4 regions of the Paenibacillus sp. FSL E2-0190 genome follow, and region 1 is predicted to be linked to each of the others. Evidence: predicted binding sites of a transcription regulator. Region 1 holds the regulator's gene; each other region holds the start of a gene.
What was found. The regulator Rex, encoded in region 1, represses fermentation and respiration genes when NADH is low (regulators of the CRP and FNR family bind a similar motif). The targets are predictions, from matches to a motif close to TTGTGAAATATTTCACAA.
Positions count from the first base shown of each region.

Region 1 (7,889 bases):
GCTGGGTTATGCAGGGGTGCAAGGTCAAACAACTGACGAATTTTAGTCTTGGCATCAGCGTCCACAAGTGCGGAAGCTTTGAAGAATTCACCACCATGTACTACACGGTGACCCACAGCATTGATTTCTTTAATGGATTCAATAACGCCATGCTCTTTATCCGTTAGGCAAGCTAGAACTTTACGAATCGCTGTGTTATGCTCCAAAATTTCACTTACTTCTGTTACTTCAGCTTTACCAGTAGGTTTATGGTTCAGAATGGAGGAATCCATCCCGATACGTTCCACCAAACCTTTAGCCAAAACGGATTCATCAGCCATATTGTACAATTGATATTTTAAAGAAGAACTACCGGAGTTAATTACTAGAATATTCATATACGGTCACCATCCTTGTCGTACTGGAAGAAGCCTTCGCCTGATTTCATACCTAATTGTCCTGCACGCACCATCTTCTTAAGGATCGTGGAAGGACGATATTTCAGCTCACCATATTCACGGAACATATTTTCGAGTGCAGCAAGAACCGAATCCAGACCAAATCTGTCAGCCATTTCAAGCGGTCCATATTGGAATTGATAACCAATACGCATAGCATCGTCAATATCCTGTGCGGAGGCAACGCCCTCTTGCAGTACATGCATAGCTTCGTTGATAAACAAGCAAATGAGGCGTGATGTTACAAATCCTGGGGATTCATAAATCATTACACCTTTTTTCTCAACAATTTCATCAACAAAGGATTTTGTATCTTCAAAAGTAGCATCTGAAGTTTTCAGACCGCGTACAATTTCAACAAGATCCACTTTAGCTACAGGGTATATGAAATGCATTCCGATCACGCGTTCCGGATACATTGTAGAACTTGCAAGTTCAGTCAAGCTAAGTGTTGACGTATTGCTGGCAAGAATAATGTGGTTTGGACATACTTGATCCAGTTGATTCAATATTTTTTTCTTTTCTTCTAAATCCTCAACGATTGTTTCGATAACCATGTCACAAGAGCTCAGCTCTGCGAAATGTGTCACTTTTTGAATGCGGCTAAGAATCAGCTTCTTCTCAGCTTGAGTGATCGCCCATTTCTCCAGTTGCTTATCTAGACTTGTCTCGATCATTTCGTAGGAGTAGTCCAGTTTCTCAGGGGTTTTCTCCACCAGCAATACATCCAGGCCCTTGGCTGCCAGCATTTCGGCAATCCCTTGTCCCATTGTGCCACCGCCGATGACACCAATTTTCTTGAAATTCATAAAAAAGTCTCCATCCTTTCAGGTATCTATACTTTTGTATTGTACCTTGTCTGTCGCAAAAATTTATAAAGCCCGACATATAATGATATCTTAGCATGCCTGAAAAGTAAAAAAAAATAACCAGCATAAATATTTATGCTGGTAAACGCACGCTGTCACGAAATTGACATCGAAATTGCTCTCCAGAGAGCACTTCTTCCTTCATTAAAATGTCAAGGGAGTAATCAAATACATTTCGTTGCTTTTCAAGGTGGTCGTGAGTACGTACCATCAACTCGTCCAATATTTTACTGTTTTCCTTCATAAGCTCTTCAGTGGTAACCATTTCCAGCTTGGCAATACCCAACGAAGTCAATCCGGATTTCATCATGGTTTCGACAATATTCAGGGCCTGATCAAAATCGCCACGTGAACCTGTGCTTCGTCCGCCATAATACATTTCTTCTGCAGCCGCTCCACCAAGTGCGATCATAATCTGATCTTCGAGATAATCTTTGGTGTACAGATACTGCTCTTGCTGAGGATTGTGACGTACATAACCAAGGGCTTGCCCCCGCGGAGTCAGCGTAACCTGACTGACACTTCCCGGACGAAGCAGTTCTGCCATAATGGCATGTCCCAATTCGTGGATCGCCACCCGTTTTTTCTCTTCGTGGTTAGTTTCTCTGTCCGTTTTTTCCCCCATCATAACCTTGTCAATCGCCATCGACAGATGCCGCTGCTCAACCTCTGTCAATTCCTCACGCATCATATAAATTGCTGCCTCATTCATAACACTTTCGAGCTGAGCACCGGAAAAACCATAGGCTTCTTCGGAAATTTTGTCGAGGTTCACATTGGCATGAAGCGGCTTATTTTTGGCATGCAATTCGAGAATCGATCTGCGGCCTTTTTTATCAGGCATGTCCACTTGAATATGACGGTCAAACCGGCCAGGACGCAGCAATGCTGAATCAAGCATTTCTTTACGGTTAGTGGCTGCTACCAGTAGAATGCGTGGTGTTTCGTTGTTATAGATCCCGTCCATCTCAGTCAACAGCTGATTCAAGGTCTGATCATATTCTCGCTGCTGTCCGCCCTCACGCTTACCGCCAATTACGTCAATTTCATCTATGAAAATAATAGCGCTTTGCTTGTTTTCCTTAAGGGCGCGGGTACGGGCATCCTTAAACAAATCGCGGATACGGCCGGCACCGACACCTACGTACATTTCTACAAACTCACTGCCTGATGCTGCCACAAATACAGAGTTTGTATAATGTGCTGCTGCTCTAGCCATAAGGGTCTTACCTGTTCCTGGAGGGCCTGTAAGCAGAATCCCTTTCAAAGGCCGAATCCCGAATTTGCTGATTTCCTCATGCCGGATCAAAAAATCCAACGCTTCACGAAGCTCCTGTTTTGCATTGTCTTGCCCGCCAATTTCTTCAAAAGTAAGCTTTGAAGGTCCATCCTTCTTGCGTTTCTTCCCGGCACCTGCATTTACCGCAAGTCCGCCTCTTAAATGAGCAATGATAAGTAAGGCCGTGAGCATCCCAGCAGCAATTACAATCGGGAATATATTAATGCCTAGAAAAGCCATAAAAATAAACAAGACAGGAATAAATCCGATTAGAATTTCTTTAAGGTATTTAGGCATTATTCCATACCCCCAATGTCGCAGGTTTACGCGGCAAAATAATAAATTTGCTTTCTTTTCCATTACTCAAGCTTACATAGACATTATTGTCATCAATTTCTGTTGAGGCTATCACATTTTTATATTGCGGATATTGCGCTTTGAGTCCATCAAGTTCTGTGGGTATAAGTGTATATTTACGGCTCTCCATGGCTTCGGCTACAGAGAACATCGCTTTATCCCAGTATTCATCCAGCAGTTCACTGGAGTTCTGTTCTACATCAAGTTTTAGTGTACGTCCATCAATCATCGATTTTCCTTCTTGGGAGACGTACTGAACCAGTTCACGTAATTTCGTGCCTGGCTGGAGATCAAGTTTCAAAGTGACCTCATTGCGGTTAATACTGATATGAGAATTATTGACGCCCTCATATTGAGATACAATCTTCTGAAGTGGTTCCTGCATTGCAAACTGACGATACAAAAAGAAGCCACCAAACAATAGAGTAGCCGACAGTAGAGACGTTATCAGCACAGGTACAAGACGTAATTTCAAGAAACGTCCTCCTCTCAAAGATGACAAAATATAAAGCTCATTATAATAATTTATAGCTACTTGAGAGCTCATCAGAGAGACTGAAGTCTCTTATTGCTGTTCTAATTACAAGTAGTAGTATATCACAGGTGTATATACTAATTTCAAAATAAATGTGAATATATTTAAAATTTAATTTTTTAAATATTTCCATCAATACCAAATAAATTCCTCACTTTCGACAAAATCGGCCTTGATTTTTAATCAATCGGCCTATTTTCGTATGTGAATATAAGAGAATATTCGGTGATAACCACCCATTCAGTATATCACTTAGTATATCACTTTTGTACATCAAATAAATGTAAACAAGCGAACTTATAATAAGTTCGCTTGTTTACTATGCCACCCTTAATTTCCTTATGTTCAGCTTAACTTTTAGGTAAACTGTAACCTTCGCCCATTCGGGACCCATCCGAAAAGCGATAAAATTGATAATAATACCGACCGCTCTGTTTATAAAAAAGCTGCCAAGCATACTCTCCGTTATATACTCCCGGCAGCAAGCGTTCAATCGTTATGTCCGGAAGATCAGCTTTGATAATGCCGCGTATTTGGGCTTCCGAGGTTCCTTTACTTAGTTCCTCAGCAAACACTGCGTCGTCGCCTTCAGCAAATTTTCCATCTACCGTAAAGCGGACCCAGACCATAAGAGCAGTCCCGGCTTCATTTTTTCCTGTTAAAACCCAGTACACTGCATTTTCATCCCAAACCGATTTTTGTGCTTTAGTTACCTCTGTTAGACCCGCTCTGGTTTTGGCAACATCCTTAGCGATATCACGCTCGTTCCATTGATCTTTCATAATATAGGCATAGAACTGGATAAGTCCAAACCCCAGGAGCAGAATCAGAACTGACCCCAGGAGGATCCATTTTTTCCTTTTCTTCAAGGTACAGCTCCCTTTCTAGTAATATATCTTTTTTGATTATATAACACACCCGCGCGTTTATCCAAAATTTCATAATTTTCTAGCTTTCCCAGCCTTAAAAATACACAAAAGGCCGCAACTTTTGCTAAAAGCAAAAAGTCGCAGCCTATTATTTATTCGTTATTCTCCAGACTTAACGCTTCAATAAACCTTCGAAGGCTTCTTGCGCTTTACGCCGGATAGCTTCCTCATCCAGGGTTAAGCATTGTCCATGCTTGATGACCTGTTTACCATTCACCCACACATGCTCAACATCCTTAGCGCTAGCAGAGTAAACTGCATGAGACAACAGATCTGTGTGTGGCAGCAAATGCGGCTGATCGATATCAATAGCAATGAAATCTGCTTTCATCCCTACAGCAAGTCTGCCTACATTATTTAAAAAGATGGACTGCACGCCATATTCTGTAGCCATACGCAGAGCCTCTGGAGCTGGAACAGCCGTTGGATCACCGCTGACACCCTTATGAATGAGAGCTGCAAGCCGCATCTCTTCAAACATATCCAAGTTATTGTTGCTTGCCGCGCCATCCGTGCCAAGAGACACCTTCACACCAGCTTTTAGAAGATCAGTAACCCGAGCCACTCCGCTAGCCAGCTTCAAATTACTGCCCGGATTATGAGATACACCCACATTATGGCGAGCCAAGATCTCAATCTCTTCATCATTTAAATGAACACCATGTGCAACTATCGAGGGACGTGTGAACATGCCAAGCTTCTCTAAGTGAGCTACAGGACGCAACCCGTAATCCGCCACATTTTGTTCCACTTCACGTTTCGTTTCGGACATATGCGTATGCATCGGTAAATCCAGATCATGCGCTGCCTGCACGAACTTAACCAGGAAGTCCGGAGGGCAAGTATAAGGGGCGTGCGGCGAGATCATAGTAGTAATTCTACCTTCAGCCTTTCCATGCCAGTTACGGGCAAAAGAAATCGCTTCCGCAAGCTTGTGATTCTGTACATCCTCTGGACATAACCCGATCACACCACGCATCAATACGGAACGGATACCTGATAACTCAGCTACCTCGGCTACTCGGTCCATATGATCATACATATCGAGGAAGGTCGTAGTTCCACCCTTCAGCATTTCCAATACAGATAAGGAGGTTCCCCAGTATACATCATCACCGGTGAACTTTTCCTCCATTGGCCACATCTTCTCCTGAAGCCACACTTGTAGCGCTAAATCATCTCCATATCCACGCAGCAAAGACATCGCCGCATGACCATGTGTGTTTACAAGTCCAGGCATGAACAGCAGACGGCTGCCATCAACCACTTGCACTCCAGCTTCCATCTGAGGCTCTTCTTTTCCTATGTAAGTGATTAAATCATCTTCAATAGTCATATATCCACTCAGAACCGGCTCATCCGTTCCCGGAGTCAGAAAATACCCGCCCTTAATTATCGTTTTATTGTTGTTCATGTTCGCTTTCTTCCTTTCCATCCCGCAAGTAATAAGCAAGACTTTGCAGATCAGTTGTAAAATCAGCTGCATGCACCCGGATATTCGGTGGTGTCTTCAGAATCACAGGGGCAAAGTTCAAAATCGCTTCAATCCCAGAAGAAATGAGAATATCTGCTACATTTTGAGCTTCTGAATCAGGTACGGTAATAATGGCAATGCGAATACCTTGCTCACGAATCGTGCTGCCTAGTTCATCCATCGGTTGCACAGTAAGGGAGTTGATCTTACGTCCAACCTTAGGAGCGTACGAATCAAATATAGCCGTGATTTTCATAGTATCTTTAAGATATGCATTGTAATTAGACAAGGCATGTCCGAGATTACCTGCTCCAACTAAAGCTACATTAAGCTGTTGATCCAGCTTCAGGATATGACGGATTTTCTCAATAAGATACGTTACATCATAGCCGATACCTTTTCTGCCGAAGTCACCAAAATATGCTAAATCCTTACGAATCTGTGCGGGATTAAGATCAAGCTTTTGTCCAAGTTCCTGAGAGGAAACTGTTAATATTTCGCGATTCTGGAGATCATTCAAAAAACGCAAGTACACAGGTAATCTGCGAACAACGGCTTCTGATATTTTATCCGATTTCATATTTTTCCTCCTAAAAATAGTAATGTTCTTGTGAAAATCCATATTCAAACGTCTACCTCTCCTTATTAAGGACGGTACTGTAACACACCGCCCTTAAGGATAAGGAGGAGCTAAACTGAAGACGAGCGTTTTAAGAAGCGCCGCCATCCTCTAGCCATTCCGCTATGCGTGGGACCATTTGATCAGTAAGCATATGCTCCATTTTGGGACCAGGCAATGAATAAAGGAAATACTTCCCGTAATGAGATTCAATAACCCTTGTATCATAAACAATAACTATTCCGCGATCCTGCGCCGTGCGAACCAGTCTTCCGAATCCCTGCTTAAAACGAATAACCGCTTGAGGAACAGATAATTTCATGAACGGATTCTTCTTCTGGGCCTGTAATAACTCCGACTTTGCTTCCGCCAACGGGTGATTCGGCGGTTGAAATGGAAGTCTCACGATGGCCAGGCAAGTCAGTGCTTCACCTGGAATATCTACACCTTCCCAGAAGCTGCTCGTCCCCAGCAATACGGATGCTGCACTGTCCTGAAAGCGGCGGATCAGCTTGCTCCGGCTGCCACCTTCTACGCCTTGACCAAGCACCGTAATCTCTTGTGAGGCTAAAGCCTCTTTAAGCGGATCATATACCTGACGCAGCATTTTATAAGAAGTAAACAGAACCAGCATCCGCCCACGTGTTGTTTTAGCAGCTTCCGATAATGACTGTACGAGTGTATCGACAAATCGAGCATCGCCCACACTGCCCTTCACACTAGGAAAATCACGCGGTATAACTAACAGTGCCTGCTCGCGATACTTAAAGGGAGAAGGAAGAAGTGAGGTCATTAGACGTCCTTCTTCCGCAGCTTCGTTAAGTCCGAGATTATCAATCATAAATTGAAAAGACTTATCTACAGACAGCGTCGCCGAGGTAAGCACGATGCTTTTTTTCTTATCGAAGAACAACTCTTTAAGCTGGCTGCTAACATCCACAGGGACGGCATACATCTGCAGTGATTTGCTGCGGTAATTTCCATTTGCCTCCAGCCAATATACTACATTATCGTCATTCAGCCCCATAAAGAATCTTACTTGCTCACGGATGGAAGCCAAATCCTTAAATAAACCGCTAATATCAGTAACAAGACTGTCTGCTGAGGATTGGCTTTCCTGGTCGCGCATCTCGTTAAGCATTTTATCACCCTTACGGATGATGTCGCTTAACGTCAGATTCATAGTGTTCTCTAGTGCAACCAATTCATCCCAATCCTTCGGCTTACGGGCGGGAATCAACCGCATAACCAGTTGTCCCGCTTCCCCTGCCCCTGCATCACTGCGTTCCGGCAAAAGGCTGAACAGCTTGTCGCTGAGTGCATCCCAGGTTTCTTTGACGGTAAGCAGATCCGGGTAGATCCGATCGATGACTCCGCTCCATTCTGAAGC
Region 1 covers NZ_CP150306.1:4,703,103-4,710,991, forward strand. Annotated here, with positions in the region: gene NST25_RS20730 (acetate kinase) at 1-377, opposite strand, end outside; gene NST25_RS20735 (3-hydroxyacyl-CoA dehydrogenase NAD-binding domain-containing protein) at 374-1,246, opposite strand; gene NST25_RS20740 (AAA family ATPase) at 1,380-2,882, opposite strand; gene NST25_RS20745 (hypothetical protein) at 2,875-3,417, opposite strand; gene NST25_RS20750 (DUF5590 domain-containing protein) at 3,828-4,346, opposite strand; gene NST25_RS20755 (amidohydrolase) at 4,519-5,820, opposite strand; gene NST25_RS20760 (redox-sensing transcriptional repressor Rex) at 5,807-6,460, opposite strand; gene dinG (ATP-dependent DNA helicase DinG) at 6,591-7,889, opposite strand, start outside.

Region 2 (7,889 bases), 2.0 Mb from region 1:
ATGTAAAAGAAGAGATTCCTTTGGAGCATCTGGAAGGTGATCATTTTCGAGTAGCCTTTAACGGAAAATATTTCAGGGACATCCTTCGGGCGATCGATAGTGAGACGCTTAGAATCAGGTTCGCGGGAAAAGAAAGGGCGCTGGTGATCCTGCCTGTGGACGCATCTTCGTCCACACTTTTTTTAATTACTCCTGTGAGGACGCATGATTGAGGATTTGTTAAGTACAGTATTTGAGTAGGTTTGGGTGAATAGCTGCAACTGAGTCCGATAGTGTGGCAAAATGAGCAGAATTATGGAAATAAGAGCAACTGAGTCCGAATAGTTGGTGAAAAGAACACCGCCTGCCAAATTTGCTCCTAAACGTGCTGCCCAGTGCTTAAACTAGCTGTCTAGGGCTCGACCTAGCTACTTTGTGTGCGGATTAGCTCCCTATAGCTCAACCTAGCTACTCCGTGCGGAATAAGTTCCCTATAGCTCAACCTATCTACACCGTGCGGAATAAGTTCCCTATAGCTCGACCTATCTACACCGTGCGGAATAAGTTCCCTATAGCTCAACCTATCTACACCGTGCGGAATTAGTTACCTATTACTCAACCTTGCCGCCTACGTCCCAAACTACCTGCCTACGCCTCGAAACCAACTACCTTTTGATTGAACTTGATCGTAGCGGACCGTATTGCAGCTATTTCAGCACATTGGTTCATATTCCGAAGGTTTCGGACTGTATAGCTCTTATTGCCCCTGATTTGTGAAGAAAAAGAGTGCATTTGAGCGAATAGCTGCAACTGAGTCCGAATAGTTGGTGGAAAAAACGTCGCCTACCAAATTTGCTCCTAAACGTGCTGCCCAGTGCTTAAACTAGCTGCTTATAGCTCAACCTATCTACACCGTGCGGAATTAGTTCCCTATAGCTCAACCTATCTACACCGTGCGGAATTAGTTCCCTATAGCTCAACCTATCTACACCGTGCGGAATTAGTTCCCTATAGATCAACCTATCTACACCGTGCGGAACTAGCTCCCTATAGCTCAACCTATCTACACCGTGCGGAACTAGCTCCCTATAGCTCAACCTATCTACACCGTGCGGAATTAGCTCCCTATAGCTCAACCTAACTATACCGTGCGTGGAATTAGTTCCCTATAGCTCAACTTAGCCGCCTACATCTCGAAACCAGCTACCTTTTGCTCGATTGAGATCGTATCGGACCGTATTGCAGCTATTTCAGCACATTGGTTCATTTTGCAAAGGTTTCGGACTGTATAGCTCTTATTGCCCCTGATTTGTGCAGAAAAGGAGTGCATTTGAGCGAATAGCTGCAACTGAGTCCGATAGTGTGGCAAAATGAGCGGAATTATGGAAATAAGAGCAACTGAGTCCGAAATAGCCAAAACCCACTTCAACTTCACAGCTTTCCCAGACGGGAATGAGGTATATTTGATCTGGGAGGGGATGGAATGCATAATGCAAAGACGGCCATATTTTATTTCTCAGGTACGGGCAATACGGAGATTATTGCTAAGCAATTTGCTGAAAGGCTAAGAAGTAAAGGGCAAGATGTAGATTTGTTTAGAGTGGAAGATGTTTTTAAAGGCACTCGTTCTGTAGAATATGAAGCCTATGATCTTATAGGTATTGGTCATCCGGTTCTAGGCTTTGGCGCTTCCGGTTTTGTTGAACGTTTTGCAGAAGGGCTACCTGATTGTAATGGAACCCCGGCATTTGTATTCAAAACGGCATCCTCTCCACACTATATCAATAACGGTGCTTCGAATACGGTGCTTCGTTCTTTGCGTGGGAAGGGATATAATCCCTTTCACAATTCGATTTTGGCGATGCCATGTAATTTTTATATCAAATACAATGACAGGTTGAATAAGCAATTGTATCAAGCCGCACAGCGTAAGGTGGAATTGTTTGCAGAGGAAATCGTAAACCGGACACCACGAAATCTGCCGATTCACCCTGTGTTGGAGCGGGTTCTGAGAACAGTATATTATTGTGAGGAACACCAAGGGGGAAAATACTTCGCCAAAGGATTGCGTACAACCGACGCTTGCACACTATGTTTAAAATGTGTCAGAAACTGTCCAACATCCAATATTAGTAGCGGCGTAGAAGGAATTGTTTTCAGTCAAAATTGTTTATTATGTATGCGTTGTGTTTATTCTTGTCCTCAGAAGGCAATCCAAGCGACACGACTTAAGGCTAGCGTAGTAGATCCCTATACTGGAGGTCCGAAGCTTCATAAACTAATGAAGGATTCTGCGAATGATGGACGGTTTGTTACTCCCAAATCCAAGGGCTACTACAAGCATTTTATTAAGTATTTGGAGGAATGACATATGAATCTGTTTCGGATGGGATCGAAGCCACTGGGGATTGAGCGGATCAGCACATTTTTGGAGGATAATTATGTGAGTATCGGCTACCCCGGAATAGGGGATCTGGAGAATCTAAGCACAGAGGAACTTCGTGATCGATTGATTGGCACATACCAATATAGTGAGTTGGAGCTTACGCAACATCTGCGAGCCCTTCAGCTATTTGTACATACGATGCAAGATGGAGATTATGTGCTGGTGGCCGATGGAGATTGGGTACATCTCGGGGACCTCGGAGATTATTTTTACAACGAGTTTACTGATAATGTTGACGAGGGTACATGCCATCGGCGTGGTGTGACGTGGTTGAAAAGTGTGCCGATTTCTGAACTAAACACAGGCGTGCGGGAGTTATTTAACCAAAGTGCACCGGTTGTACAATATAAGGGTCCCAAACCAAGTGCTCGCTTGGATCTGTGGATTACAGGTGTTTCTGCTAATGAACAAGAAGTGAATAGTCCGCTGGAATTGGATGAGGAGACACTCTCTAAGGCGCTTAATATTTTGAAAGATGCTTTGATTTGTGATGACTCCGAACGACGGGAACGAGCAGCGATAGCCATTTTACAATATGCGAAGTAGAGCCCCTCTTGTATATCGGGTGTACGGTTCATTATCTTCATGATGAGTTCCAATTAAAAAACGTTCCACCCGCTACTTGCCTCGGATGGAACGTTTTGCTGTATCTATAATCAGATGAATTCAACGAATTCGTTGACTGGCTTACGGTAGCCGCGGGGTCTGATTTTATGTTTTTTGTCTTTGCCGATCGTGATCAGCATAACAGGTACCATATGATCTGGCAGATTCAAGGTGGATTGGATAGCATCAGCATCGAAGCCGATCATCGGGCAGGTATCCCAGCCTTTATCTTTGGCGATCAGCATAAAGTGCATGGCAGAGAGAGAGGCATTACGTATTGCTTCATCTCTTTGAAAAGCATCCTTATCAATGTAAGCATTGTTAATCATCTCTATTTGCTCATCATATTCCTCTTGTGACATCGCTCCTAAAGCTTTAAGCCCGCCATAGATTTCTGGAGCCTGCTGATAAGCATGCTTATCTCCTAGCACTACAATAACTGCTGAAGCAGTATGGATTTTATATTGGCCGTAAGCTGCTTCGCGAATTTCTTCTTTTAAGCTCTCGTTAGATATCACTTTGTAATTTGTATGCTGTAGATTATAGGCCGAGGGTGCCAATCTGGCATAAGAGAACATTTCCTCTAATTCATTCTGAGGGATGATAACCCCTTCCACAAAATTCATAGCGGATCTGCGTGACTGAATCAAGTCTGTAAAAGCGCTCATAAGTATTCCTCCGTTGTGTATGTATTCGGTTGTAAAATATCAACACCTGATATTTGTAAATGAACTAACTAAATGTTACTAACTCAAAATAACACAGCTTAAAAAATTCGTCAATGATAAAATTTATTGAAGTTAATCTTGAACACCCTGTTGTCAAAAAATAGGACATAAATTAGGATATTAGGATATGTAGAAACACAGTGGATGAAAGGGTGGATAAATTGATTAATAGTAGAGAACAATTGATGATAGATTTGCAAAGAATCGAAGAGAATGACTACGAGCTTAGAAGTGGAGAGGACATAAAGGATTATGTGAAGTTGATGCTTGAGCATATAGGAGATCCCGAGCCTGTACTGCGTGATGAATTGATTTATTCCACATTCTACAAATGGATTAATGAGAAACGTTGGTTTAATGATGCGGAGCTTCGTGAACTGCTGTGGATACTTCTTGACGAGCAGCATCTTTTTTATCACATTGGGAATAAAGAAGATCTGACGGTGTATACAAGAACATTTTCTGTATTGGTTGTTGCTCTTATTCTCCAGAGGCATAGGGAAATGGCTATATTGGATAGCTCTGAATTTATAAAGGTGAAGCAGGATTTGATTCGTTATTATGAGGAAGAACGGGACTTAAGAGGTTATATGGAAAAAGAAGGCTGGGCACACGCAGCAGCCCATGGCGCAGACGCCTTGGATGAGCTGGTTTTATGCTCGGAGAGTGATGCCGAGGTGCGGGAAGAGGTTCTGGCAGTTATTCAAAAGATGCTTTATAACGATCAATACATATTCAGGGAGGAAGAAGATGAAAGGATTGCTACTATTATAGTTACAATCATCGATCATCATTTACTTCCACAGCAGTCTATAACCGATTGGATTCTCAACTTGGCGCAATGTGGCAGTTGGCCTAGAAGCCACAGCCAGTACGTTACTCGAATAAATACAAAGAACTTCCTGCGTTCTCTTTATTTCAGGTTACTTCTAACAGAGAAGAATATGGACATTGTGGATGTTTTGTTGAAAACTGAGAAGAATTTGAATGAATTTGTACATTAATTCACTCAAACGGTTTTAATTAACACTAGTAATTTAAATAATTTATTATAATGTAATAAAAATCACAAATTTTTATGGAAATTCAAAAACTTTGTGACATTTATAACTTGATAAGTGCTATAATAGAAATATGGCGTTAAAAGTTCTTATGTTTTTCATTACTATTAAGCAGCAAAGCTTATTGCAGAGGAGATTTGGATATGTCAGAATCAATCACTCAAACACAACCTGAACAAGAATCACCAAAAGTAGCTGTTAGCAAGGAACAAATGGATGTTCTAGAACAGCTCTTGAAACCAGAAGTTCAGGAATCATTAACAGTCTTGGTGGAACAGCTGCCAAAATTAACTGAGCTTGTTGGCGTGCTTACAAAGTCCTATGACTTTGTGCAAACTGTCGCAGCGGATGATGTCTTGAAAAGTGATACGGTAAGTGCAATTAAAGAACTTGCTGAACCTGTAGTGCATTCCGCGAAGAATATGGCAGCTACAGTGATCGAAGCAAAAGATCGTGCGAATGAAAGTAACGAAGTTATTGGTCTTTTTGGTCTTATGAAGTTGTTGAAAGATCCGCAAGCGCAAAAGCTTTTCCGTTTCGTAAATGCATACCTTCAAGTTGCTGGAGAACGCAGTAAGCAGAAATAATCATTTTCATATCTTATACGTAAGGGACGGAGGAAACATCATGTCTAAACATATTGTCATTCTAGGAGCAGGTTATGGTGGTCTACTAAGCGCCTTAACCGTACGCAAATATCTCAAAAAAGATGAAGCTAAAATTACTGTAGTTAATCAGTATCCTACCCACCAAATCATTACAGAATTGCATCGTCTTGCAGCAGGTAGTGTTGCAGAGGGTGCTGTAGCTATGCCTCTAACTAAGCTTTTCGCAGGGAAAGATATTGACCTGAAAATCGCGAAGGTTAATTCATTTTCTGTGGAGAACAAACAAATTGTTCTTTCTGATGGTGTGACACTTACTTATGATGCGCTTGTTGTAGGTCTTGGCAGCACTACAGCTTATTTTGGCATTCCAGGGCTTGAACAATACAGTATGGTATTGAAATCAGCTGCAGATGCTAACAAAATTCATCAACATATTGAAGATCGTATTCGTGAATATGCGAAATCGAAAAATGAAGCAGATGCAAACATCCTGATCGGTGGCGGCGGCTTAACAGGTGTTGAGCTTGTTGGTGAAATCGCGGATGTATTGCCTACACTTACTAAAAAATATGGCGTTGATCCTAAAGAAATTAAGCTTATGCTCGTTGAAGCAGGTCCTAAAATCCTTCCAGTATTGCCAGATGCATTAATCGAACGTGCTGTAGCAAGCTTGGAGAAACGTGGTGTTCAATTCCTGACAGGTCTTCCTGTTACGAATGTAGAAGGCAATGCGATTGACTTGAAAGACGGTCAAAAAATTATTGCTAACACATTTGTATGGACTGGTGGCGTACAAGGAAATCCACTCATCGGCGAATCGGGTCTTGAAGTTAACCGAGGTCGTGCAACGGTGAATGAATTCTTGCAATCCACTTCCCACAAAGATGTATTCGTTGCTGGTGACAGCGCGGTGGTCTTTGCAGAAGATGGACGTCCTTACCCTCCAACTGCGCAAATCGCTTGGCAAATGGGTGAATTGATCGGATACAATCTGTATGCCTTCTTGAAAAATAAATCGTTTGAAAGCTTTAGCCCAATCAACTCTGGTACACTTGCTAGCTTAGGCCGTAAAGACGGTGTTGCCATCGTTGGTGCAAGTTCTACTCCGTTAAAGGGCTTGCCTGCAACTCTGATGAAGGAAGCAAGTAATATCCGTTACTTGTCCCACATTAAAGGATTGTTCAGCCTAGCTTACTAATATAGCTTAACCCTAAACCCTGCTCAAATCTGAGCGGGGTTTTTGTTATTGTTTTTTTAGTGAAATGTTTGCATTATTGATGTTTCACAGTAGGCTGTATTCATTGTATTTGATATAATAGATTGGGTTATATTAACAGAGGTAGTTAGAGGAGGATTTCATTTATGATATTCCAACAAAACGATGTCATTCTGTTTCAAGGGGACAGCATAACAGACTGGGGGCGTAATCATGAAGACGCTTCATCACTTGGAGTAGGTTATGCAATGATGGTCGCCGCTCGTCTGGGGTATTTATATCCAGAGAAGAATCTTACTTTTATTAACCGTGGTATTGGTGGCAACCGTATTGTTGATTTACAGGGACGTTGGGATCAGGATTGTCTGGATTTGAAGCCGACTTGGGTGTCCATTTATATTGGAATTAACGACACTTGGCGGCGTTTTGATTCTGGTGAAGAAACCACTCCCGAGCAGTTTGAAGCTTCGTATCGGGACCTGATCGAACGCACTCAGAAATCTTTAGATGCTAAATTAGTGCTTATAGAGCCTTTTGTTTTGCCTGTACCGAAAGATCGTAGAACTTGGCGTCAGGATCTTGATCCTAAAATTCATATTGTCCGCGAGCTGGCACGTGAATATGGGGCGCCGCTGGTTCCGCTAGATGGACTTTTTGCAGCGGCTTCCGTAAAAGCAGAACCGGCTTACTGGGCATATGATGGAGTACATCCTACTCCTGCAGGTCATGCACTTATTGCGGATGCTTGGCTCAAAACGATGGGAGTAATCTAATCAATTGCCATTTTAAGACTAGAACCACGCTTTAATAAGCAGGTTGTAGTCTTTTTTTAATCGCGTGTTCATAAAGTCGTTTTTATATATTTATAGACACTGTTATAATTGGAATATGCTTATGTATTGGAGGCGATTCGCATTAGGCGGTTAATATGGATAGCACCTTTGTTATTGGTCGTAGTGTTAAGCGGATGTAAAAGTGATTTGGGCTTCATCAATGCCAGATGGATCGAAGGCGTGTCGTTGACACCCGTGGCAACGAGTGATCAGAAACAAGCGGATCGTCCTTTGCACTCAGAGAGCTTAACGCTAAAGGATTCTGTTTTGATCAAGACGCTTGCGGAGGCTATGAACAAGAGTAAGAAATTTTCTGATGATCTGGATTGGGGTCCGGAATTTGAAATGAAGCTTGTTTATGGGGACGGCTATTCGGAAGATTATTACATAGCGCTTGGAGATCAACTTGGAC
Region 2 covers NZ_CP150306.1:2,724,215-2,732,103, forward strand. Annotated here, with positions in the region: gene dnaN (DNA polymerase III subunit beta) at 1-212, shown strand, start outside; gene NST25_RS11625 (EFR1 family ferrodoxin) at 1,463-2,347, shown strand; gene NST25_RS11630 (hypothetical protein) at 2,351-2,971, shown strand; gene NST25_RS11635 (nitroreductase family protein) at 3,082-3,699, opposite strand; gene NST25_RS11640 (DUF2785 domain-containing protein) at 3,921-4,763, shown strand; gene NST25_RS11645 (DUF1641 domain-containing protein) at 4,964-5,407, shown strand; gene NST25_RS11650 (NAD(P)/FAD-dependent oxidoreductase) at 5,448-6,626, shown strand; gene NST25_RS11655 (SGNH/GDSL hydrolase family protein) at 6,791-7,417, shown strand; gene NST25_RS11660 (hypothetical protein) at 7,586-7,889, shown strand, end outside.
Region 2: the regulator Rex is predicted to act here: its motif matches at 4,814-4,831, upstream of NST25_RS11645 (DUF1641 domain-containing protein).

Region 3 (7,889 bases), 170 kb from region 1:
CACTCTCAGGGAAATTGGTTGACGATATCATGCCAATGACATTGTTTTGGATAAAGGTTTGAATATAATCCATCTCTTTGTCCTCGTTCTCATCACTATTGCCAAAGATGATCCGATAACCTTGCTCCTGCATCCGATCCTCTATCCCCCGCGCTAACTGCGGGAAGAACGGGTTAGTAATATCAGGCAAGAGCAGCCCGATTAATTTAGATTTCCGCTTGTATAATGATCTTGCAACCTCATTAGGGGTATAATTCATTTCTTTGATCGCTGCCTCAACCTTTTTGCGAGTATCGATATTCACATATCCAGATTCATTTATAACCCGTGAGACTGTTGCTACCGAAACTCCAGCTATTTTTGCGACATCTTTGATCGTCATCATTCTTTCATTCATCCCCCAATGTGTAACCGGTTACATGTATTACATAAATTAGATTATCACATAACCTTTTCATTTACAAATCTTTTTTTCGATCATAAAGCTAACAAAAGATACCAACTATATATCGATATCTTTTGTTATTTGAATTTATTTATCTGCAAAGCGATTTAATAATTTTATTGTATTGAAATGCATACCTTCATGGTAAAGTGTGAAATTTATGAATTCACCGATTGAATTTAAGGTTAATCCACTTCCTGTTGTAAGAGGGGTTACTTGCTCACTTAAGCGATTGTGAAAAGCTTCCTGGATCCGTTTGGGTTGCTCCGTAAGCATCTCAAGTAAAACTTCAAGCGTTGGCGGTTCCTCATTCCACTCGGCTGGTTTAGTCCCTTTCGCAAATAAGCGTTCAAAGCTTGCCGGCAATTGCATAAGCTCCCGAGCAGAATGAAAGGCAAACTTTTCTTGCACCAAATAAATATGTCCCAAATTCCATCGGATATTGTTATTAAACCCTTCTGGAATGCTATTCAAAGTTCCCTCAGATAGTCCCTCGACAGCACGCACAGTAACACTTCGCACAAACTTAATTTGTTTGAATACAATTTGATCCATTATGACCCCTCCTAATATTTTCATCCATAGTTTACCATGAGATTATCTTTAATTTCCTAAAATTATTTTATACTTAATTGTTTCATAACGAGCGTAATAAACGACTGCATATAACTTTCTTGAAGTTCCTTCTTTCTGTAGCCCATCCATATCGAATGCTTGGAGACTACATTTTCTACTGCTATTTTAGCTAATGTTCCCTGATCAAGATAAGGTTTCGCCAACAAAGCGGATACATAACTAATTCCATAACCGGCAATGACAGCTTGAATAACTTCATTCACTCCATTAAATTGAAGCCCAATCGTTGGCTGCTGTACACTTCTTTCTTCACACAACCGGACAAGCCGCTCTCTGGCTGCACTGCCCTCTTCCCTCATAATAAATGCTTCAGACATTACTTCTTCAAAGCTAGCCTGCTGATTGGCAATAGGGTGATGGGAAGAAACCACGAATACATACTCGTCCCTATATAACTCCCGATGTTCGAACACTCCTGTATTATGCGAAGGAAACTCCATATCACTGTAAATCGCCACGTCTGCTTCAAAATTATTTAATTTTTCCATGACACCATGAGAATTAGTAGTAGTGATCTGAATGTTAACTTCCGGAAAAGATTGTTTGAATAATGACGCCCACCGGGGAATGAGGATGCTTGTCGCTAAATAATTACCTGCAATCCGCAGATTCCCCTCAGGAAATTTGTGATAGTCTTCAATGATTTGCTGGACTTGATCACCCATGGCAAAAAACTTTTCAAGAGGGTCGATTAACCTTTTTCCTAAAGGGGTGAGCACCATCCTCTTTCCTTTAATTTCAAATAATAAAATATGATTCTCCCGTTCAAACTTACGGATTTGCGCTGATATAGCGGGTTGACTGATATGCAAACGTTCAGAGGCTTTGGTCACACTACCTGTGATCGCAACGTAATAAAACAATTTTAATACATGATAGTTCATCGTCAACTCTTCCTCACTTTATAAAATAATATCTGTATTCGCCGCTTATCCTCAGCCATTTTATTATAACTATACATTATGGATGTTAACTATTATATATTGTTTATTTATATTTATTTATCTTATACTTACAACTATTCATAAGGGAGGTCACGTTAATGACAAAAACAGTATTCTACTTAACCCGCCACGGGCAAACAGAATGGAATTTACAAAAACGAATGCAAGGGCATCAAAATTCTGCGCTTACAGCCTTGGGTGAACAGCAGGCGGAATGGTTAAGAGATCGTTTGGAAGTAGAAAACTTAGGCGCAATTTATTCTAGTACTAGTCCAAGAGCATTGCATACTGCGCAGATTTTACGGGGAAAGCGGAGTTTACCTATCCATCAGCAAGTTACTTTAATGGAAATTAACATGGGGAGCTGGGAAGGAATGAATACGGATCAGATACAACTAGAATCCCCTTTACAATATTCCCATTTTTTCACCAGACCCGATCTATATATTCCTCTAACCTCAGGTGAAACTTACAAGCAGCTTGAACAAAGAGTAGTGCCGACAATGGAGCGTATCATAAACGATAACGTAGGGCTAGAAGTGCTCATCGTCACACATCGGATGACTTTAAAAGTCATTATGGCTTATTTTCTCAATAAATCATTGCAGGAAATTGGAGAGTTACCGGATATTCTCTCTACAGCATTATGTAAAGTAACCCTAACTGATAACAATACAACCATCGATCTGTATGGAGATACTTCACATTATCAATGACTATGGGTCAAAAAATAAAAAGGTAACTCCGATTAACGGGGCTACCTTTATAGGGTTCAACATTAAATATCCACACTTTTGATTATAAAACTGCGGACCTTCATCCATTTGCCTGAAATGAATTCATCAATCGTTTTCGTCTTTGGTCTAACGCAAAAGCGATGTTTTGCCCCTTTATCAAAGCCCACAGCTTCAAAAATTAAGCTATCCCCTATTTGCTCCTTGAAGAACACCTGCTTTAATCCCAACCTATTTAACATTTCAAGCTTTACGCTCTCAATATATGTGCGCGAATACTCCTTAGACATATGTGTTCCTCCTAGTAGTGGTAGTAATATTATAAGTCAATATGAAGAAAATCAACAATAGTTCATATATTCATCCACAAAAAACAACCAGGCAGCGATTCTCCGTTGGAGGTTCACTGCCTGGTGTTTTGGGTCTGCGGTGGTTTGCTTGAGTAGGTTACGAGCTAAGCTTAATCATTCGTAGCTTTCGGATACCCACTCCGTTGTAACGCACTATCTTGTTGAAATTTGTAAGATAACTGCATTCTATACACTTATTCCATATCCACAAGGGCTAATTCTAACTTTAAGTGTATTCTATACAATTAAAAACTAGAGAAGTAGCCTGTAGAGTATTAAATCAAGAAAAATTGATGTACTAAATACAGCTATTTTTATTGGCTGGGCGTTTTGAGCATTTTAGTTGTACAAAATACAGTTAAACCCATCTACTGTACACTTCAATACTCCATTACTTGTTACTTCACAGCTTCCGTCGGCTCTCATATGGTAACTAGATGGGGTGTAGTCCATTATGAGTTTGCCCATTCATACTGATTCCTTTTTCCTGAACCTATCCGGATAATTCTATCTATTAGTCCTTCAACTTCTACATCTAACTAATCGAAAACATCACTAACTTATTTAACTTCAGTTGCCCCAGTTACTTTACCTTCAATCCCTGCAGTTGCTTTCACATCTTCGTTTGCGAAGTAAAGATTGCCATCAATAGTCGAGGTTTCATGCAGATTAAATCCGTTCGCTTCTACATAAACATCACCTTTAATGGTTCCGCCTTGAACTCGTAAATTTTCACTTTGTACAGTTAACTTAGGTACAGTGAGTGTGTAATTGGCAGTAACTTTGTGATCAGCGTCTTGGGCATAAAGAGCAATCTTACGGTAGATGTCGCCGTCTGCGGCCCCTTTATCATGGAATTCGCCTTCAACAACAACATCTTGGGCAATCGTCACATCATTTAGAATGGCAATAATCCAATTTCCATCTTTACTTACAGCCTTGGTAAACGCATCTGCTTGATTTACGATTGAAGCTGTAGTAACTGCATCCGTTTGCTCTGTAGTTGGAGCCGTAGTAGCCGCCGAATTAGTCGCATTATTATTATTCGCACCACAACCAGACAAGACTGCAACCGAGACGCCTGCTACTAACATCATTTTAAATAACTTCATTTGAAATCCCCCTTGTTTTTGATTATAAATTAATTATATATTAAAAATTTTAATAAACAGGTGAAAATTTTCACAATATTGTGTCGTTATCTGAAGCGGTTTCACAAAGATCACTCCTCTCCATCCGGAATCGTATCCATAAGTAACACCTCATCTCGCTGCCCGTTTTAGGTTCATGGATCTTAATACTTATTTACCCAAATTTTAAGAAAGGTCACAAAGGTGCTTAATTCCATACAAAAAGGACACTCCCAATAACTGCGGAAGTATCCTCATAATCTTTATTACTATAAATCTTTAGATTAGATATCCTCTTGAAAAAGATATGGAACCATCATACTCTACACTTACTTTTTTAATGTTAGGTTTATGCAAAACTCCAGCATAAAAATAATACAGCGGAAGGATGACCATTGGGTTAATAAGCATTTTTTCAGCTTTTGCATAAAGCTTGTTTCGTATAATTTAGCTTAAGAGGATTATCAAGCAGATCTTCCCAGAGTTGAATCTCAAGGGCTACATTCTTCCATTTCTAGCAACTTAACAAGGTCATCTGACTGCTCACTCCCCCCCATTGACGCTTTAGAATCAGAATGTTAATCTTTAGAAAATATCACAAGGATAAGGGAGCTATTTACTGGTGAAAAAGACAACCATGAAGGACATCGCACTTCGTGCCAATGTCTCCGTCGCAACAGTGAGCTATGTTCTGAATCGTGTCGGCAACCAAACCATTCCTGAGAAAACGCGCCAGCAGATTCTTCAGCTTGCCGAGGAACTGCATTACATACCGAATCTGGCAGCACGTTCACTTGCGAATCAGAAAACAGGATTGGTCGGTGTGCTTGTTAACACAGCAGCCCATACCCCACACTGGAAGCTCCATGCCCAGTTCTCATTTATACATGCCTTGGAACAACGGTTAACAAATGCTGGTTACCATACGCTGCTATATTCACTTGATGTTGACCAGCCTTCTTTGGATATTATCGTAGAAAGAAAGCTGGAGGCTGTATTTCTGATCGATGTGCGCGAGGAAGCCTTTTATTCGATCTCCAAGCATTTTGTAGAAGGAATTCCTTTGATTCTGATCGACAGCATGATTGAAGATAAACTCTTTAAGCAGGTCCTTTTCAACTATCGAGCAGCTCTGCAAAAGGTAAAACCACAGGACCTTTCACAGGTATGTTTAATTATGGAGAGCTTCAATAACTCTTTCCTCACCCGCTTTATTCAGGACAGTCTTCCATTACCTCAAGAAGCGATATTCACCGTTGTCAATTTGGAGGAATTAAATACATTCTTACAGGAGGGGGGCTATAAAGAGGCCATTGTCATTAATGAGTTTATTGGAAGTTACGTTGAAAAAAACGGGAGGTTCGAACAACTCTCTGTTCTTTGCACCTGCAATTGTCCGGAAATATTAGGAGATGACGTTCATAAATTCATTTTCACAGGGGATAAAGCGGCTACTGCATTTGAACTCATGAACAAATTATTGCATCATTCTGACTACTCCGCACAAGAAAATAATTGTTATTTTGTAGAATAATTTTTTTGGCTATTCACTTAAGCGTTTAAGTTGAAAGGAGCATAACTTATGCCTGGTCCTGTATTAGTGAAACAAGTTCCCTCTGCTGTTCAAGCTCATCCCTCTCTTTGGGGAAATCGGAGATTCCTGCTGCTACTCAGTTCGTACTCCATTTCCTTGTTCGGTAACACTTTTCATAGTATTGCTTTAAGTTTATGGGTACTGCAAACGACCGGCAGCGCCAAAATGATTGCCATCATCACGATAATCAATTTATTGCTTAGTTCTTTGCTCGGATCGATAGGGGGAACTTTTGCGGATAGGGTCAATCGTCGAACCCTCATGCTGATCACAGATCTGATAAGTTGCGGACTCGTAGTGACGCTAGCTTTAGCCATTTCCCTGCCCTCTACTTCGTTCATTATCGTCGCCATACTGACGGGTCTTACGACCATTTCAGCTTTATTCCAGTCCCCGGCATACCAAGCTTCTATCACTACTGTTGTTGGTAAAGAACATCTACAAAAAGCGGTAGGACTGTTGAACTTGTCTGAAAACATCTGCCGGACTATTGGTTATTCCGCCGGTGGGATTTTCGTAGCGAGTTTTGGAGCAGCCGACGCTATTTTATTTGATGGAGCTACATTCTTCCTCTCCTTTCTGCTCGTATTAGCGGTCCGTTCCCTTCCTTTGCCAACTCAATTAAACAACGTGCCCAAGAAAGAACGGAAATTCACACAGGATTTGATCGATGGAATTCGCTATATTTGGAGGTACCCTTTTGCACGCGCCGTTATGATTATGCTTCCTACCTTAACCTTATTTTTTGTCCCCTCTCTGATGTTAACCCAGGTTATGGCCGTCAAAGTGTGGGATTCCACTCCCTTTCAGTTTGGACTTATTGAAGCCTGTATTCCACTTGGTTATATGATCGGATCCGGTCTGATCTTGCTGCTCGGCTCCAAATTGAAAAACAGAGGTTTCCTTATTATGACTGGACTGCTATGTCTCGGTCCCCTGTACCTCCTGTTATCATTCGTCACTTCCGCTGCGCTTGCCATTCCTATCATTCTTGTGATTGGCTTCATGTTCTCATTCTCCACGTTGCTGATTAATACAATCCTTAGGCTGGAAGTTTCAGAAGACATCCAGGGTAGGGTGTTCGGTGTATTAGGTTCTATCATGAGTGTAGCTCCATCCATTGGTCTTACTGCTGTCTCATCCTTGTCTGATCTCTTCAGCCCTGGTCCTGTCATGGGTTCAATCGGGGTCTTACTGCTGCTGTTTGCCTTATCAACTATCACTAAATTAAAGGTAATTCGAAACTACAAGTAATTTCAGAACGTATCCTGTGTTCTTTATCGCCCTCTTTTTCTAATAACGCGTCTAAGATGAAGCTCAAACAGTAATAAAACAACCAGAAAAATCAATAACAGGAGACCCGCTATTCCAGTTAGAAACGGAAATAGGAGTGGGAAGAAAATACTAGGATAGGCCTTAGTAACATCTGAATAATAGCCCATACCCATAAGGGAGGTACCGGAGAACTCGATTAGCTTGACGCCTAAATGATTGTTGCTTCTTTGCGCATAGCTGAGAACCTCTTCGTCTACTTCTCCGTCTTGTGCAATCGTGATGATTTTCCATTTTCTTGTTTCCATGAGTTGACTATCGTCGGTCAGTCTTTGGACTATATTTATTTGATTCTCACCAGTCTTTCGGTCCTTTACTGTGAGAATATCTATCCACGAAAAATACCTGCTGCCTCTGTCCCGATTGGATAGCCATATTTCATCAGGGGTGGAGATTTTTTGATCATTTAATAAGAACTGAACTTTGACAATATCACCAGGCGGGACCTTCTCCTCTTCATCCCATGGGGTCAAATCTGCTTTCCTGCCTGTTTTTTCTTCCCTGATTTTAATATTCTTATCATCAACCGTTATCTCTTGTACGTTTATTGGGTTATATTCTTTTTCAGCATGCTTTATCTCATAACGCTGATTAATTTGATCAGAGATTATGTACTCACGTATATAGTTGAACAATGGGTTAAAAGAAATCGCCAACAAAAATAGCGAGACGCCAGATATAACTATAAACTTCTTCATAAGTCCTCCTTTTTAACGTACAGTCA
Region 3 covers NZ_CP150306.1:4,529,516-4,537,404, forward strand. Annotated here, with positions in the region: gene NST25_RS20015 (LacI family DNA-binding transcriptional regulator) at 1-385, opposite strand, end outside; gene NST25_RS20020 (DinB family protein) at 533-1,000, opposite strand; gene NST25_RS20025 (LysR family transcriptional regulator) at 1,063-1,965, opposite strand; gene NST25_RS20030 (histidine phosphatase family protein) at 2,124-2,741, shown strand; gene NST25_RS20035 (hypothetical protein) at 2,804-3,049, opposite strand; gene NST25_RS20040 (polymer-forming cytoskeletal protein) at 3,670-4,221, opposite strand; gene NST25_RS20045 (LacI family DNA-binding transcriptional regulator) at 4,862-5,773, shown strand; gene NST25_RS20050 (MFS transporter) at 5,822-7,087, shown strand; gene NST25_RS20055 (hypothetical protein) at 7,111-7,863, opposite strand.
Region 3: the regulator Rex is predicted to act here: its motif matches at 4,280-4,297, upstream of NST25_RS20040 (polymer-forming cytoskeletal protein).

Region 4 (7,889 bases), 1.1 Mb from region 1:
TACAAGCGTTCTCCATAACGACTCGCCGCCCGAAGCAGACCCAGCAGTTTGACCATGGAGGTGAGTACAATTAAAGTATAAAGCGGTGGCGCAAATACCGTTTGCGAAATCAGATATCCGCTCGCAGAAAAGAGTGCCACACCGGCTATGCCGGCGATAAATCCACCCAAAATCGAAAGAATGATATCCTTGCGCTCCTGAATCATCGCCTTTGACAGAACAGCCAGTTCATTCATGAGGATATCCCCCCTTTCCGCTCTACATCAATCATCTCGGCATACTGAGGCAGGCGCTCCAGAAGCTCGTCATGTCGTCCCGAGTCCACCAACACTCCATTGTCCATAAACAAAATCTTGTCGGCTTGTTGAATCGTATATAATCGGTGAGCTATCGTAATCATTGTAGCCGTTTTTGCCAGTTTGGCTATGGAGCGTTGCAGTACCCGCTCGGTGTGCAAATCCAGTCCAACTGTGGGTTCATCAAACAAAATGATAGCAGGACGCTTCAAAAAAGCGCGTGCTAAGGCAAGCCGTTGCTTTTCCCCACCAGACAGTCCCCGGCCTCCTTCACCAACAAAGGTATCAAATCCATGCTCTAATTGGGCTGTAAGCGCAGCGAGTCCTGCTTCTTCCCCCGCCCGCTCAATTTCTGCTCTGGAGATGCTCCCACGAGCACCAATCGCAATATTTTCAGAAAATGTGCCTGCAAAAATATACGGATGCTGTGTAATGTAGCTAACATGTTCGAACCATTCGGTTTCATCGTATTGCGAGAGTGGACTTCCATTCACCAGAAGCGTTCCCGATTCTGGTTTCAGCAGACCGGCAATGAGATGTAGCAAAGTCGTTTTGCCGGAACCGCTTTTGCCAACAATGGCAATGTGTTCTCCTGGACTAAGCTGGATCCGCCCCGTCTTAAGCTCGAAAGAATCTGGAGCATACTGAAACCGGAGTTGGTCAATTACGATGGACGGCGGTATTAAAAGGTCTCCAGAATGGGTGAGTTCCAATTTGCTTATTCTGTCGGTCCTATCACCGACCTTATCCATGCTGTCGATCTCGTCGATTCCAGTGGATGTCCCTGCGCCTTCATTGCTATTCATGTTTTTGCTCCCCCCTGCCGTTTCCTCAAGCATCTGTTCCACCTTACGAACCGCACCCATACTTGTCCGGCCACTGTGAAAGGCCGTTCCCGTATTCTTTAACAGGTTGTAAAACTCGGGAACGAGCAGCAAAACGAGAAAGGCGGTGTGGAACGTCATAGCTTTGAAAACGAGCAACTGGATGGCCAGTTCAAGAGCGACAATGCCAATGCTAAGCATTACGATCGATTCCAGCATGAAGGTATTCGTAAACGCAATCTTCAAAATGCCCATTGTGGCATCACGATAACCCAAGCTACTGCGCTCGATCTCCTGTTGCTGACGGTAAGCCCGTCCAAATATTTTCAATGTCACCAGTCCTTGAAGAGAATCCAGAAACGTCCCTGAGAACTCAGCCAGTTGCGCATATTTTTCTTCGGATTTGTTCTTCGTTTTCAGCCCTACCAAAATCATGAACAGCGGGATGAACGGAGCAGTAAACAATAGAATGAAACCTGTGTTGGCATGTTGGATAAATGTAACGACCAAAATCAGAACCGGGATGATAGCAGCTTCCATCATACGCGGCATGTATTGACTGAAATAACTATCGGCCTCATCCACAGCATCCAGAGCAACACTGACCTTTCCTCCCGTCTGTCCACGAAGGGTTGAAGGCATGGAGGCATGAGTCAAGTTTTGCAGCACGGCAGCGCGCATATTTGTCTTAGCAGTGGCAGCCATATGTAAGCCAACTATACCGTTTCCATAAGACAACAGTGTGCGCACAGCCATAACAGCTAGAAGTATGCCGAGCAACAGGATAACCGATGAAAATGAAGCTTTCTCGACAAAAATCCGTTGGACTGCTTCAGCAAGCAGTCCAGCCTGACTCACAATAGCTATACCAAGCGCTAGTGAAATGATTGCGAGGAGAGCCATGTTTTTCCTTTGTGAAGACATTTGTTGAGAAATCAGACTGGATTTCCTCTTCATAGATCACACCTCCTTTATCTATAGGCTTGTAGGAAAACCTCAAACATGCCGTAATGGATTAATCAGCTTTATTTTTTCCCTTTAACATAATCCGCATCAAACAGGAAGAGTTTGAAGACCAGAATAAGGGATGGGATCAACAGGCATAGACCGCCGATAAACACAATTACTAACGCTAAACCCATTGCCGGTGAAGTTGCACTGCTCTGAATCGTGATATACGGATCAAGAATATAAGGGTATTGCCCAATCCCATAAGCGAAAAAGGCACAGAAAAACTGCAACATGACGCATATAAAAGCTAATCCGTAACGGCGTCCGTTATATAATAGCCACATCGCGATCATGAAGAAAGCAACGGAAAGTGCCAGTAACCACCATAAATCCATCATATTTTGAAAATGGCGCTCATTGTGTTGACCCAAATAGATAAATGCTGTCAGTGCGAGGATTATCGTGGGTGTGCTCCAAAACAGGGCGTAGTTGCGCATCAGCTTCAACGCGGAATGATCCTCCGCCCGAGAAGCGTAAAATGTCAGAAATGAGCCGCTAATGAACAAAACGGACACGATTGCCAGTCCAACGATACTCCACGATAACGGATTGGTAAACAGCGCCCAGTAATCTAGAGAAACCGTCTCCCCCTGCTTCACGATAAAGCCGCCTTCAGACAAAGTTAGCGCCACTGACAACGATGCTGGAATAAGCAAACCTGTAGCTCCGTACAAAAAAAGATATACTATGTTTTTCTTGGAACCGTAATTTTCAAAAGCATAGAATGAACCGCGAATCGCAAGAAGAATCACTGCAATGCTTCCCGGAACAAGTAACGCGGAGCCATAATAATAGGCTGTGTCCGGAAAAAATCCGACGATGCCAATATAGAAAAAGATAAAAAATACATTTGTAATCTCCCATACGGGTGATAAATATCGGGAAATCAGACGATTAATGAGATGATCCTGCTTTGTTAAACGTGCATAAAAGGCGAAGAAGCCCGCTCCGAAATCAATGGAAGCTATAATTAAATAGCCGTACAAAAACAGCCAGAGCACCGAGATGCCAATCAATTCGTAACTCATCATTCAGTGCCCCCCTTTTCCGTAAATTGATTAGGATGATCCTTCATCCATTTCTCCATCTCAGCTTCTGCAGGATTATTGTTGAACAAACGTCTTAGCACGATTACACACATACTGCCGAGTACGATGTACAAGAGCAATAAGGCGAAGAATATAATTCTTACATTCGGTGAAGACGTGGCAGCCTCCTCAACACGCATATATCCACGGATAATCCACGGCTGTCGGCCAACCTCTGCATAAAACCAGCCCAGCTCAACAGCCAGAAAAGCGAGAGGGGCGCTCAGTGCGATGATGCGAAGCATCCATTTGTTAAGCGCATTACGCTTTTTCCAGAACACAAACAGAAAATATAGAAACGAAATCGCGAGCAGAGTAAATCCAATTCCGACCATTAAATCAAACAGATAATGAACGAGAAGCGGTGGCCATTCTTCCTTGGGGAATTCCTCGAGCCCCGTCACCTCTGCATTAAAGTCTCCAAAGGCCAGGAAGCTGAGCAGCTTCGGCAGATGAAGAGCCCCTAGAACTTCATGCTCTGCATTCAGCCATCCCAATAGTACCAAATCCACACTGCTGCTCGTCTCAAAATGCCACTCTGCCGCTGCAAGCTTCTCTGGCTGATGCTCGGCCAAAAACTTGGCGGACACATCACCGGCTAACGTGTTCAGCAAACCGAATAGTAAAACGACCGCCATCATTAGATTTAAAGATTTTTTGTGGTATGCGGACACACCTTTTCTCAGCATCGCGAAGGCTGCAATCCCGGCTAACAAGGCAGCTCCAGTCAAATAGGCCGAGCTTAATACATGGAACACTTTGGAGAACGTCGCCGTATTCAGCATCGCTTGCACCGGGTTAATCGCTGTGAATTGGCCTGCTTCCATGACAAAGCCTTCAGGCTGGTTCATGAATCCGTTCACCGTCGTAATAAAAACGGCAGACATGCCTGCCCCGGCGACAATCGGTATCGTCAGCAGCCAATGGATATACGGATTTTTGAACCGACCCCACGTATACAAATAAATGCCCAAGAAGATAGCTTCAAAGAAGAACGCGAACACCTCCATGAATAACGGAAGTGCAATGACATTCCCAGCCAGTTTCATAAAATTCGGCCATACCAGGGCCAGCTGTAGTGAAATCGCTGTACCGGTCACGACACCAACCGCCACAGAAATGACAAATCCTCGAGACCACCGCTTTGCCATAAGTGTATAATGGGGGTCCTTCTTCCGAATCCCGATAAACTCTGCTATAGCGATCATTAGCGGTATACCGACGCCAATCGTCGCAAAAATAACGTGGAACCCGAGAGTCAAGCCTGTCACCAGCCTGCTCCATAGCACCGTATCAATTGCCATTCTTTAATGCTCCCTTCAAAACACTGTTCATTTTTCTATGATTAGGTCTGCTAACTGTTGGCTGCATTCAATATCAGGTTTAGCAAGGTTCAGCGACATCGTTGCCTGTTCGTTTTAGTATGACGTTCATCGTTCTTTGCTATGTAAAAAGAGAAAAAATTCACAAAGCAAGAGTTGGCGAGCCCGATTTACCTGATACTGAACAGTCAAAATTATAATGTGACCTAATGATTAAAATCATCTTATCTTAAATTGCAAGTAATTCAATCACAGATATCTCTTAATCCCTAAACGTTCAAGAAAGGGTCAAATCTTTCTGACAACTCAGTGAATAACACAAAAAGTACCCGAAGGAGCTATTGATTGATTAGTGCATATGTGATGTCACAAGTTCCCTCCTACTTCGATGCTGGCAAAAAAACGATATTTTCTCATTTTGAGCCGTAATATATCCCCTTTTTTGCAACAAAAAAACACTGACTCAAATCATCAGTGTTTTTTGAATTAAAGCTAATTTCATCTTTGTCATGACAAATCTTGAACTGCTACTATCATTTAGTAAGACCGTAGAAAAAAGAATACCCATCTGATTTCCCAAGCTTAGTCGTCTCCGTTCCGTCCACTAGCTTGACCGCTTTCAGCAACGATACAATTTGCGTATGCATTAGCTTTGCATCAAATTTGTCCATCTCTCTGTTGTCACTATCCACGAGCAGATAGTCGGGCATTGGAATGAAACCAATCACCGGTATCCCTGCTTCAAATAAGGGCTGACTCTCTCCAAACTCAAACTTGTTATGTCCACGCAATAATACAGTACGTGTGCTATCTGTCTTTTCAATAGCCTTCAGCCAAATGCCTGCCATCATTTCATTGCCTGCATAGGTATATTCTGTACTTATTTGTCCAGTTGGACCATAATGACCCGTATCATCGTCCTTCCACTCCATGCTGCCTAAATGCTCAACCGTAATTCCAGCTACAGCTTTTAAATGGCCATTCTTGCCATCCCACAGCTCTCGATGCCCCTCCATCCAGGTGGAAGTTGCCTGAGAGGAACCTTTGAACTCCGGTAATCTAAAATGCCCTGTCACAAAAGCAAATATCATCGTACGTTCCGGCTGCTCCTGCTGTAAGTAACGAATCATAGACAGCATGCCCACAGCGCCATTCTCCTCCACCACATTTATCCCATCCGTATGAGTATTTACGATAATTGCTTCGTCTTTATTCTTACCGTCAATTTTCACATAAAAGGATTCTGTTGGGGCATCTTTTTGTATTTCCGCTTCTAAAATAACCGTACCTTCTTTATGCTCCTGAGCTGCGCTGATCACCTTTTTCCCTTCCGTTTCATTAACCCAAATCGCAGGGATTCCAGCATAATCGGTGGTAAAAGGCACATATTGCTCTTCAACCTTATCGTCAGATACCCCTTTCCAGACTAAAACAACAGCTTTTACGCCCATTTCCTTCGCTTGCTCCAATTTAGCTTCTTTTAATGCTGTAGTGAGGACCAGATCGCCTTCATTTGGGGCAATTTGGTTGTCCATTGGTGATGAATCCCGCATATTCATAACGATCCCACTTGGAAAATTTCTGAAATTCTCAATTTCAATGACAGCAATTTTTCCGCTGGCCTGGCCATATTCACCACGCTTCGTATACACCAGCTCCCCAGTTACACCTTTTTCGTCAGTTTCCCCGGAATAGGGAAAAGCTGAAGAGACATGAATTTCCTGCTGATCAATCATTAAAGTACTGTTCTTTTCTTCCCATCGGTCAAAAGTATAGCGATCACGATAAACTTGCAGCCCCATATCAGATACCTGCTGCTCCAGCCAAGCAATAAACTGATTGTGACCCTCAGAGCCGGTTGTACGGCTTCCAAAAGAATTCATTACTTCAATATCTTTGAGCATCACTGCTGCAGAATCCAAATTGCGTTCATCGATCGTCACTGTCGTATCAGCAGCTAATGCTACAGGTGTTGTAATAGGTTTTGCATAGACTCCAATACCCCAAAGTGCAGTAACGATAAGTGCAGCAATGCTGAATAACACTTTACGAACCACTAGAAACGGAGTAACTCTTCTGCTTACCTTTTGCCCCAAGAGTCCTCTCCATATGCCCGCTATGATCAGCAAGAGGATAGAAAGCGCAAGCAGCCAAAAATTTCTTGTTAGTAAGAATAACCCTTCTGCCACCATCGCACTAATAAATACTACATGTAACTTCTCACGCTTCTTTAATAGTAAAAAAGAGATGCCTAATTCTGCTAATAAAAAGATGATGGTCACGATTGAGATTACCGTTTCTTCGCCAATGAATACCGTAGCACTTAGTGCTAGGATCAAAAGCAGCACTGCTGACAATCGTCTATATAAGATTTCTAACATGACGCCCTCCCATTTTAACTAACGATTATTTTGACATTACATTTGTAATGCCTTATGGTTTTAGCATATTGAAAAGACTCATGAAAAACAATGAAACGAACATCAGAATGTACAAACGGAGGGGAAATGTCATCTCAAATCATGAATTATACAGTCCAAATACCTCTCAGCATCGTTCCAATAAAGAAACCAACCGTTTGACAAGAGAAGCCATCTGTACGGCATTAGTCTTCTTGATCCAGGAACAGCCTTTTGACAAAATCACCATCACCGATATTGTGAAGCGCGCAGGGGTTTCTCGAACAGCCTATTACAACAACTATTCCTCCAAGCAAGAGATCCTGGTGGATTTGGTCGATTCGCTTATTTTTGAAATTAATCAAAAACTCTTACCTTACACCAATGAATTAACAGGCAAAGCTAAAGAACCTCAAAAATTTATCAAAGTGCTTTTTGAAGTTATTTTTCAGCAGCGGAACATCTACAAAGCACTTCAGAGTGCAAAGTTTGATCATGTAATTCTGGATTGCTTGAATGAAATGATGCTTTCTACTGCTCATGACAAAAGCGACGAGAATGTGTACCGAATATACTTTAAAGCGGGGGCCCTCTATAATGTTCTCCTTAAATGGATACAATCAGACTTTGCAAAATCCATAGACGAAATGACCAAAATTTGTCTTGAGGTATACCATACTCCAATGTCCCAGGAATAAGGTTTAAAAATCGTGTTTATAAATGAAAAAACAAAGAAACCACGGAACCAAGTTCGGCTCCGCAGTTTAATTATCAACCCTACTATTGAATTTGAATTTGTTTCATGTACTCTTTGAATGCCTCGGCGATTTCTTTGTATTTTGTATGATGCAGATAATGTGAACCTTCCATTGGGATCATTTTGCCCTGTGCGGATTGTTTGACTTGCTCCTCATGCAGCGGAATCCACTGTTTATTGTGCTCGTTATTT
Region 4 covers NZ_CP150306.1:3,599,883-3,607,771, reverse strand. Annotated here, with positions in the region: gene cydC (thiol reductant ABC exporter subunit CydC) at 1-236, opposite strand, end outside; gene cydD (thiol reductant ABC exporter subunit CydD) at 233-2,077, opposite strand; gene NST25_RS15680 (cytochrome d ubiquinol oxidase subunit II) at 2,146-3,162, opposite strand; gene NST25_RS15675 (cytochrome ubiquinol oxidase subunit I) at 3,159-4,523, opposite strand; gene NST25_RS15670 (hypothetical protein) at 5,075-6,922, opposite strand; gene NST25_RS15665 (TetR/AcrR family transcriptional regulator) at 7,003-7,638, shown strand; gene NST25_RS15660 (alpha/beta hydrolase) at 7,721-7,889, opposite strand, start outside.
Region 4: the regulator Rex is predicted to act here: its motif matches at 4,672-4,689, upstream of NST25_RS15675 (cytochrome ubiquinol oxidase subunit I).